Regions from separate parts of the Streptomyces paludis genome, predicted to be linked through region 3. Evidence: riboswitches for the same ligand, from Rfam matches in the RefSeq annotation. Region 3 holds a riboswitch; each other region holds the start of a gene.
What was found. Region 3 has a riboswitch for cobalamin ahead of DVK44_RS24330 (ABC transporter substrate-binding protein). Riboswitches for the same ligand answer to the same signal wherever they lie in the genome.
Positions count from the first base shown of each region.

Region 1: another riboswitch for cobalamin. It lies ahead of cobN (cobaltochelatase subunit CobN); the one in region 3 lies ahead of DVK44_RS24330 (ABC transporter substrate-binding protein).
Region 2: another riboswitch for cobalamin. It lies ahead of DVK44_RS23750 (ribonucleoside-diphosphate reductase subunit alpha); the one in region 3 lies ahead of DVK44_RS24330 (ABC transporter substrate-binding protein).
Region 4: another riboswitch for cobalamin. It lies ahead of DVK44_RS12830 (CbtB domain-containing protein); the one in region 3 lies ahead of DVK44_RS24330 (ABC transporter substrate-binding protein).

Region 1 is NZ_CP031194.1:2,926,886-2,929,078, reverse strand. Features, by position in the region: gene cobG (precorrin-3B synthase) at 1-822, opposite strand, end outside; cobalamin riboswitch at 982-1,107, shown strand; gene cobN (cobaltochelatase subunit CobN) at 1,166-2,193, shown strand, end outside.
Region 2 is NZ_CP031194.1:5,369,275-5,371,467, forward strand. Features, by position in the region: gene DVK44_RS23750 (ribonucleoside-diphosphate reductase subunit alpha) at 1-901, opposite strand, end outside; cobalamin riboswitch at 1,207-1,333, opposite strand; gene DVK44_RS23755 (Uma2 family endonuclease) at 1,445-2,029, shown strand; gene DVK44_RS23760 (CstA-like transporter-associated (seleno)protein) at 2,093-2,193, opposite strand, start outside.
Region 3 is NZ_CP031194.1:5,495,856-5,498,048, forward strand. Features, by position in the region: gene DVK44_RS24325 (hypothetical protein) at 1-787, opposite strand, end outside; cobalamin riboswitch at 992-1,175, shown strand; gene DVK44_RS24330 (ABC transporter substrate-binding protein) at 1,266-2,193, shown strand, end outside.
Region 4 is NZ_CP031194.1:2,936,712-2,938,904, reverse strand. Features, by position in the region: gene DVK44_RS12835 (histidine phosphatase family protein) at 1-652, opposite strand, end outside; cobalamin riboswitch at 688-809, shown strand; gene DVK44_RS12830 (CbtB domain-containing protein) at 886-1,116, shown strand; gene DVK44_RS12825 (CbtA family protein) at 1,138-2,004, shown strand; gene cbiE (precorrin-6y C5,15-methyltransferase (decarboxylating) subunit CbiE) at 2,144-2,193, shown strand, end outside.

The sequences.
Region 1 (2,193 bases), 2.6 Mb from region 3:
TCCGTTTGCCTCCGCGACGAAGGTCTCCGCCGCGAGCAGGGCCGCGCGAGGCGCGTCGGCGGCGGATACCCGTACACCGGGGTGGTTTGCCCCGATGTGTACGGTCGCTCCGCCGTCCGCCCGTGCGAGCAACGTCACATCCGCGCCCAGGGCCGCGACATCCCCCCGGCCGTCGTCCAGCGCGAACAGGAAGCGGCCCGACAGGGCCGTCGCCGCCGGGCTCGCGCAGAGCAGCGCGTCCAGCTCGCGCGCCCACAACTGGGCGTTCCCCGAGGGGACTTCCCGTACGGGTGCGGGTCCGGGCCTGGGTGCGGATGCGGGTCCGTCCAGTCCGCAGAGCGGGGACGCCACGATGTTCCGTACCCGCTCGTGCTCCGGCGAGGGCAGCAGACCGGCCGCGTCCAGCAGTGCTTCCAGCTCGCCGCCGCAGGCCGCGCCCAGCCCCCGGAGCTGGATGTTTCCCCGGGATGTGATGTCGAGATGCCCGTCGCCCAGCCGCTCGGCCGCCACCGCGAGGGCCTCCGCCTGGCGGTACGTCAGCAGTCCGCCGGGCAGCCGCAGCCGGGCCAGCCGGCCGTCGTCGGCGCTGTGCAGCCGCAGGGCGCCCGGGCAGGCGTCACCCCGCTCCCGTACGGGCGCCACAGCGGCATCCCGTAGGGCATCCCGTACGGGCACGGGCGCGACCTCCCGTACGGGCGCCACGTCGGCGTCCCCTGCGGGCACCACGACGGCATCCCGTACGGGCGCCACGTCGGCGTCCCCTACGGGCTCCCGGCCGGGGGTTTCGTCCCGTTTCACGGGTGGTTGCGGGGTGGGCGGCATGGCCGCGAGCATACCCACGCCGGGCCGCCCGGCCACCTGTCGCGCGGTGCCCGGCTCCGCCGTCCGTCCGGGTGCCCTCCCCGCCCGTGACCTCAGCACTTACTATGCAGACGGCGGGTTCCACGGCCCGCCGCCATCGCCAGCGACGGCGTCTTGGGGAGGAAGCCCGGTGCGAACCCGGCGCGGTCCCGCCACTGTGAGCCCGGCGACGTGTGCCTTGCGACGTGCGCAGCCGTAACGCGGCGCAGCGCGCGATGCGACGCGGCGCCGGACGAGTCAGGAACTCCCGCCGTCCACTCACCACCCGCCCGGGGCGCGGACCCCGAGGAAGGCCAGACGCCGCATGCTTCTGCTCCTGTCGACGTCCGACACCGATCTGCTCAGCGCCCGCGCGGCCGAGGGACCGGTCCCGTACCGGTACGCCAACCCCGCCCGGCTCGCGCTCGACGAGCTGCCCGCGCTGCTGGAGGGCGTCGACCTCGTCGTCGTACGGCTCCTCGGCGGGCTGCGTGCCTGGCAGGCGGGCATCGACCAGCTGCTCGCCGGGCCCCGGCCCGTCGTCGTCCTCACCGGTGAGCAGGCCCCCGACGCGCAGCTGATGGAGGCGTCGACCGTCCCCATCGGGATCGCCGCCGAGGCGCACGGGTATCTCGCGCACGGCGGCCCGGAGAACCTCGGGCAGCTCGCCCGCTTCCTCTCCGACACCGTGCTGCTGACCGGCCACGGCTTCGAGCCGCCGGCCGCGTCGCCGACCTGGGGCCGGCTGGAGCGTCGCGTACGGCCGCCGCGCCTGGGCCGGCCCGGCCACTCGGTGGTCGAGACGGTTCCGACCGTCGCGGTGCTCTTCTACCGCGCCCACCACATGAGCGGGAACACCGCCTTCGTGGAGGCGCTCTGCACGGCCATCGAGGACGCCGACGCCCGCCCGATGCCCCTCTTCGTCTCGTCGCTCCGGGCCCCCGAGCCCGAGCTGCTGGAGGCGCTGGAGGAGGCCGACGCGATCATCACCACCGTCCTCGCCGCCGGTGGCACCAAGCCCGCCACGGCCTCGGCCGGCGGCGACGACGAGGCGTGGGACGCGGGTGCGCTCGCCGGGCTGGACGTACCGATTCTCCAGGCGCTCTGCCTGACCTCCAGCCGCGCCGCCTGGGAGGCGAGCGACGAGGGGCTGACGCCGCTGGACGCGGCCTCGCAGGTCGCGGTGCCGGAGTTCGACGGGCGGCTGATCACCGTCCCGTTCTCCTTCAAGGAGCTGGACGAGGACGGGCTGCCGGTCTACGTCGCCGACCCCGAGCGGGCCGCGCGCGTCGCCGGGATCGCCGTGAAGCACGCCCGGCTCGCGTACATCCCGACGCAGGACAAGCGGATCGC
Region 2 (2,193 bases), 130 kb from region 3:
CGCCCGTGTTGTCGCGCAGTTCGAGGAACTCCTCCAGGTCCGCGTGCCAGGTCTCCAGATAGACACAGGCGGCGCCCTTGCGCCGGCCGCCCTGGTTGACGGCGGCGACGGACGAGTCGAGCGTGCGGAGGAAGGGGACGATGCCGTTGGAGTGGCCGTTGGTGCCGCGGATCAGCGAACCGCGCGAGCGGATGCGGGAGTACGACAGGCCGATCCCGCCCGCGTGCTTCGAGAGCCGCGCGACCTGGTGGTACCGGTCGTAGATGGAGTCCAGCTCGTCCAGCGGGGAGTCCAGCAGGTAGCAGGAGGACATCTGCGGGTGCCGGGTGCCGGAGTTGAAGAGCGTGGGGGAGGAGGGGAGGTACTCCAGCCGGCTCATCAGCCCGTAGAGCCGGCCGACCTCGGTAGCGGCCCGGTCGCTGTCGTCCTCGGCGAGGCCGGCGGCGACGCGCGCCATGAAGTGCTGGGGGGTCTCGATGACCTGGCGGGTGATCGGGTGCCGCAGGAGATAGCGGCTGTAGAGCGTGCGCAGCCCGAAGTAGCCGAAGCGGTCGTCGGCGGCGGGGTCGATCATCGCGTCGAGCCGGGCGGCGTGGAGTGCGACGAAGGCGGCCGTACGGTCCGCGACGAGGCCCTCGCGGTGGCCGACGGCGACGGAGGCGGAGAACGACACGGCGCCCTGGGTGGCCGCCTCGTCCGCGATGGCGCGCGTCAGCAGCCGGGCCGCGAGGCGGGAGTACGCCGGGTCCTCGGAGATCAGCCCGGCCGCCGCCTCGGTGGCGAGTCCGCGCAGCTCGGCCGCGTCCGAGCGGGCGTTACGGCCGCGCAGCGCGGCGGCGGCTACCCTGCCCGGGTCGGTGTCGGGCAGATCGGCGGTCAGCTCGGTCAGGGTCCGCAGCAGCGCGGTGCCGGGACCGTCGGACGGCGCGTCGACCGTTGCGGAAGACCCCGCCGCGGAAGGGCCCGTTGCGGAAGGTCCCGTCGCGGAAAGGCCCGCGGCGGAAGGGTCCGCTGCGGAAAGGACTGAGGCCGGATCCGCTGGCGCGATGGTCACGGGGTGCTCTCCCTCGCTCGGCTCTGGGCCTTCGCGGCGAGGGAAACGGGGATCGCGGGCGCGACCGGTACGGCCCGGAGACGGGCGGCACGGCGCGACGCGTCCACCGGCCCAACCGCGAGGCCCGGACGTCTGAGCGTCCGGTTCGGGTCGAGCCGGACGCACCGTCGGCAGGTACCCGGACTCATGAGGGTGCGGCAAAGCACACCATCACACACCGTTGCGGGACAGTTCCGGATTCGCACCGGATTCCCCTGCGTCGACAGCGAGGTTGAGCATACATCTGGGGGGCGGTCGCGATGCCACCCCCCAGATGTTGTGTCGTGGGTCATTCCGGCGGCCTGTGTCAGACCCCTCCGCTATCGTCGTACGCACTAGGAGGTGTCCCCTGTGACGGTCATCGATTACGAGTCCCAGATCCTTCCCGAAGAGTTCGACGAGGCCACTCGCATACTGGCCCGGACGATACAGAGCATCCGGCTGGAACTCATCGACGGGAAGATCAGGAGCAGGGTTGTGCCGGACGGGGACCACGGGCGCATCATCGAGTGGCTGACGCGTATCTGTATGCAGTCACGTCCCGAGCTGTGGCTCTATCCCGATCAAGGGCTCCAGGTACAGGCGTACCGGAAGGGCCGTGCCCGACCGGACGGCTCGGTGGCGCCCAGCGGTGCCTTTGTCGGCCAGGGCGAGTGGGCCGACCCGTCTCCCGTCCTGATGGCCGTGGAAGTCACCTCGTACGATTCCGACACCGACAGCCGCGACCGGGTCGAGAAGCCCCGCGCCTACGCCGAGACCAAGATCCCGCTCTATCTGCTGGTCGACCGGGAGCGCTGTGAGGTGACGGTCTACAGCGAGCCGGACGGCGGGCGCTACGAGATGGCGCATACGGTGCCGTTCGGCAAGGAGATCACTCTTCCCGACCCGGTGGGCATCACGCTGGAGACGGAGCAGCTCAAGAACTGGGTGCGCTGACGCCGTCGGCCGGGTCGGCTCTCGTACGGAGCGAGAGCCGACCCGGCCGGGGCGTGGTCCGGTTCAGCAGCAGCGGAAGCCCTCGCGGGGGTCGGCCTCGCGGGTGGCTGTGCGGTGGCGTTCGAAGGCTCGGCGGTCCATTAAGGGGGCTTCGGGTGTGTGGG
Region 3 (2,193 bases):
AGTAGAAGCGAATCGGAGTGCGGCCCTGAGCGATCAGGTGTTGCCTGAATTCACTGACGAGCCGGGATTCGTGACGCTCGACGACAATCAGGCCGTGGGCACGTTCGTAAGTGGTGCGGTGCGTGCGCACTTCTTCCGCCGCGGCGATACGCACGGGGTCTCTGGCCGGAAGGGCGGGAGTGGAGTTGGTGACGGGGCTGGGGATGGGGATGCGGCTTGAGCTGAGGCTGGGGTGCTCCGACGGTTCCGACGGCTCCGGGGCTGTGGTGGCCGGGCTCCATGCCGTGCCGGGCGTAATCATGAACTCTTCGAGGACGGAGCGGGCCTGGTGGTCCCGCAGCACCAGCTGACCGGGAAACACGTGATTCGACTTGTAGCCGATCGCCGCGTTCAGTTCGAGGTAGCTGATGTCGGAGGGGGCGAAGTCCAGCAGGCTGTATACGATGTGCCAGCTCTTCTCGTGGCTCTCCGGCTTCCAGAGCCGGTCGGCGAGGGCGCCATTTCGGAATACCGCACCGACTTCGCCCACGGCAAGGACTTGATTCCGGCCGGTGAACAAGACGATATCGCCGGTCGTGACATCGGCCATCTTTTTTTCGTGGCGCGCCCTGGCTCCCCAGAAACGAGCCTTCTTCTCCGGGTGCAGGGCAGCGAGTCGCTCGCGCTGCTCCGGTGTGAGCAACTCGTCGTAGCGGGGCTCGGCGAAGGGGACTTCCTGGTCGATGGTGTCGGCCCAGTGACGCTGGGCTCCGGAGCTTCCGTACGACGGGGAGACGAGCACCCGCACAGGGGCACTTCCCTTCAAGGAGGAGGTGAGAGGGGGAGCGAGAGGGATTGGGAGGGAAAGGGGCGGGGCGACGAGAGGAGGGGACAGGACGAGGAGAAAGCGGTGGCAGCTGCCAACAGGCGGGAGGAACAGGGTAATTCAGCGGTGGTTCCGGGCAAGGCCCGCTCTGGGCGTGTGCACCGTCCGGGCCTGCGAAAACGCCTGTGATAGCTTGCCGAGGCCAGTCGAACCCATGTACGTGGGTCAGGGAATCCGGTGGGAATCCGGAGCTGACGCGCAGCGGTGAGGGTGACGGGCGTGGCATCGGCCACTGGGCGCTGGGCGTCCGGGAAGGCGCCTCGTCCGGGTGATCCCGAGTCCGAAGACCTGCTGGCCCCTCCGTCCCTGTTCGGGGGCGGGGGAGCACCGTACGAACGGGCTCCGCGCATGGGCCCTCGAACGCAGAGGATCTTCCGTGCTGAACGCGCGCCCCTTCCGTATGTCTGTTGTGCCCGCCGCCCTGCTCGTCGCGGGGGCGTTGACGCTCACCGCCTGTGGGGGGGACGGGGAGAAGTCAGCGGTGTCGGGCAAGGCCGCCTCGGGGGGCGGGTATCCCGTCAGCCTCAAGAACTGCGGGCAGACCGTCACCGTCAAGGCCGAGCCCCGGCAGGCCGTCTCGCTCAATCAGGGCACCACCGAGATCATGCTCACGCTCGGGCTCGCCGACCGGATGGCCGGGACCGCGACCTGGACCGATCCGCTGCCCAAGGCGCTGGTCAAGGCCAATGCCGAGGTGCCGCGGCTGGCCGACAACAACCCCTCCTTCGAGAAGGTGCTCGACGCCGAGCCCGACTTCGTCGCCTCCTCCTTCATCTCCACCCTGGGCAAGGGCGGCGTCGCCACGCGGGCGCAGTTCGAGAAGCTCGGTGTGCCGACGTACATCTCCCCGGCCGACTGCACCAAGAACGACAAGGTCGTGGGCACCGACGGCGCCCGCTCCACCCCGCTGACCATGGACGTCATCTACGAAGAGGTCGAAGACCTCGCCAAGGTCTTCGGCGTGGAGAAGCGCGGCGCGGAGGTCGTCGCCTCGCTGAAGGCGCGGATGGCCGCGGCCGTGGAGGGGATCGATCCCGTCAAGGCCAAGAAGACCACCGTCCTCTACTGGTTCGCGAACTCCGACTCCCCCTACATGGCCGGCTGCTGCGGCGCCCCCGGGATCATCACCAACGCGGTCGGCGCGAAGAACATCTTCGACGACACCCAGGACGAATGGCCCCAGATCAACTGGGAGACCGTCGCCGACCGCAACCCCGACTTCCTCGTCATCGGTGACCTCACGCGCAAGTCGCAGACCGCCGAGACCGCCGAGAAGAAGATCGAGTTCCTGGAGACCAACCCGGTCACCAAGAAGATGGACGCCGTCA
Region 4 (2,193 bases), 2.6 Mb from region 3:
CGTCGCGTCCGCTGAGTTCGGTGACGGACAGAGGACGTACGTCGATCCTCCAGAACGTACGCGCAGGCGCGCCCAAGGCGTGGACGGTGGCGGCGCGGATGAAGTCCGGCTCGGCCACGACGAGCAGGCGCCTGCCGGTTGCGGGGGGCATGGTGGGCCCGGCGGCTTCTGTCGTGCCGTCGCTGTGGGCCTCGCCGGCCGTGTCCAGCCAGTGGGCGACGCGGGTGTGGAAGTCGCTCAAGGACTCTCCCCCGTGGGGTGCGGCCTCCGGGTCGGACAGCCAGGCGGCCACCGACTGCGGTTCCGCGGCGGCCACTTCGTCCAGGGTCCTGCCCTGCCAGCGGCCCATGGCGCACGGCGCGAGGGCGGCCAGCGGGGCGGTGGTCAGGCCGAGGGCCTGAGCGGTCCGGCGGCAGCGGCGCGTGGGGGAGGCGTAGAGGGCGGTGGCGCGGGGGAAGGTCTCCCGTACGGCTTCGGCCTGGCGCAGCCCGGTGGCGTCAAGCCCGTCGTCGTCGCTTCCGTCGTTGCTCTCGTCCCCGCTGCCGTGGTCGGTTTCGGTTTCGGTCTCGCCGAAGCGGGCCTCGCGCAGGGCGGGGCTGATGGCGGGGGCGATGAGGGACACATGCAGTGACAGCTGTGTGGTCATGGTCATACGCGGGGGCCAACTCCTGGGCAAAGGGCCTCTTGGCCCGCTTGTCGGTTCGCGGTACCTTCACGTCGATATCACGACGGCGAGACGGAAGTCCGGTGAGAGTCCGGCACGGTCGCGCCACTGTATGCCGGGGACCGGCCGCGTACCAGGCGGTGGGTTCCGGGTGAGTCAGACCCGATGGCCGTCGTCAAAGCTCCACTTATGGGACGCGAGTTCCCCAAGGAGGTTGTGTCATGGCGCAGTCCATCGCGCATCCGGTCATTTCACCCGCCGACGCCGGTACGCCGGTGACCCCGCTCCCGCTGCGCGCGGTGCTGCCGTGGGCGGTGTTCATGGGCACGCTGATGCTGGTGCTGCTCTACTTCGTCGGTGCCGAACAGGGCGCGACATCGGTGTTCTCCGGGGCGGGGGTGCACGAGTGGGTGCACGACGGCCGTCATCTGCTCGGCTTCCCCTGCCACTGACCACTGACGGAGATCACGCGCATGCATGCCTCCACCGTCAGAAACCTCCTGGTCCGCGGCATGATCGCGGGCGTGCTGGCCGGACTTGTCGCGTTCGGACTGGCCTATTTCGCGGGCGAGCCCTCCATACGGGCCTCGATCGCGCAGGAGGAGGCCAACTCCGCGCCGGCGCATGAGCACGGCGACGGAGCAGAGGGTTCATCCGATTCCGATTCCGATTCCGCTTCTGATGCTGATTCCGCAGGCCATTCGCATGGAGATGAGGAGGGAGATCTCGTCAGCAGGCCGGTCCAGTCGACGTTCGGGCTGGCCACCGGTGTCCTGGTGTACGGGGTGGCCGTGGGCGGTATCGCCGCTCTGGTCTTCGCCGTCTGCCTGGGCCGGATCGGCCGGTTCGGGCCGAGGGCGATCGCGGCGCTGATCGCCGGGGCGGCCTTCACCACCGTCTGTCTGGTGCCGTTCCTGAAGTATCCGGCGAACCCGCCCGCGGTCGGCGACGGGGACACCATCGGCCGGCGCACCGCGCTGTACTTCCTGATGATCCTGCTGAGCGTGCTGCTGGCGGTCGCCGCGGTCATCGTGGGCCGACGGCTCGCGCCGAGGCTGGGGAACTGGAACGCGTCGCTCGCCGCGGGTGCCGGTTTCGTCGTGGCCGTGGCCGTGGCGTGTCTCGTACTGCCCGCGAACACCGACGCCATTCCGGAGACCTTCCCGGCGGCTCTGCTCTGGGAGTTCCGGCTGTCGTCGCTCGCCGTTCAGGCGGTGCTCTGGACTGCCTTCGGGCTGATATTCGGCGCGCTGGCGGAGCGGATGCTCCGGGCCGGCCAGGAGGAACGCGCGGCCGAGGACGGCGCGACGGCACGACCGGCGGCCGAACCGGCGCGCTGACGCCTCCCGCGGCGGGGGGAGCTGGGGCGGGGGCTGATGCCTCGGCGGGGAGCGGGAGCGGGGAGCAGTAGCGGGGAGAAGTAGAGTTCGAGGTCGGTTTTCTCCCAGTTCAGAAGCTCTGAGGTGTACGGCAGTGAGCATCCCGCCCCGCGAGGGCCACGGGTCCGGCGAAGTCGTCGGGGCCGATGA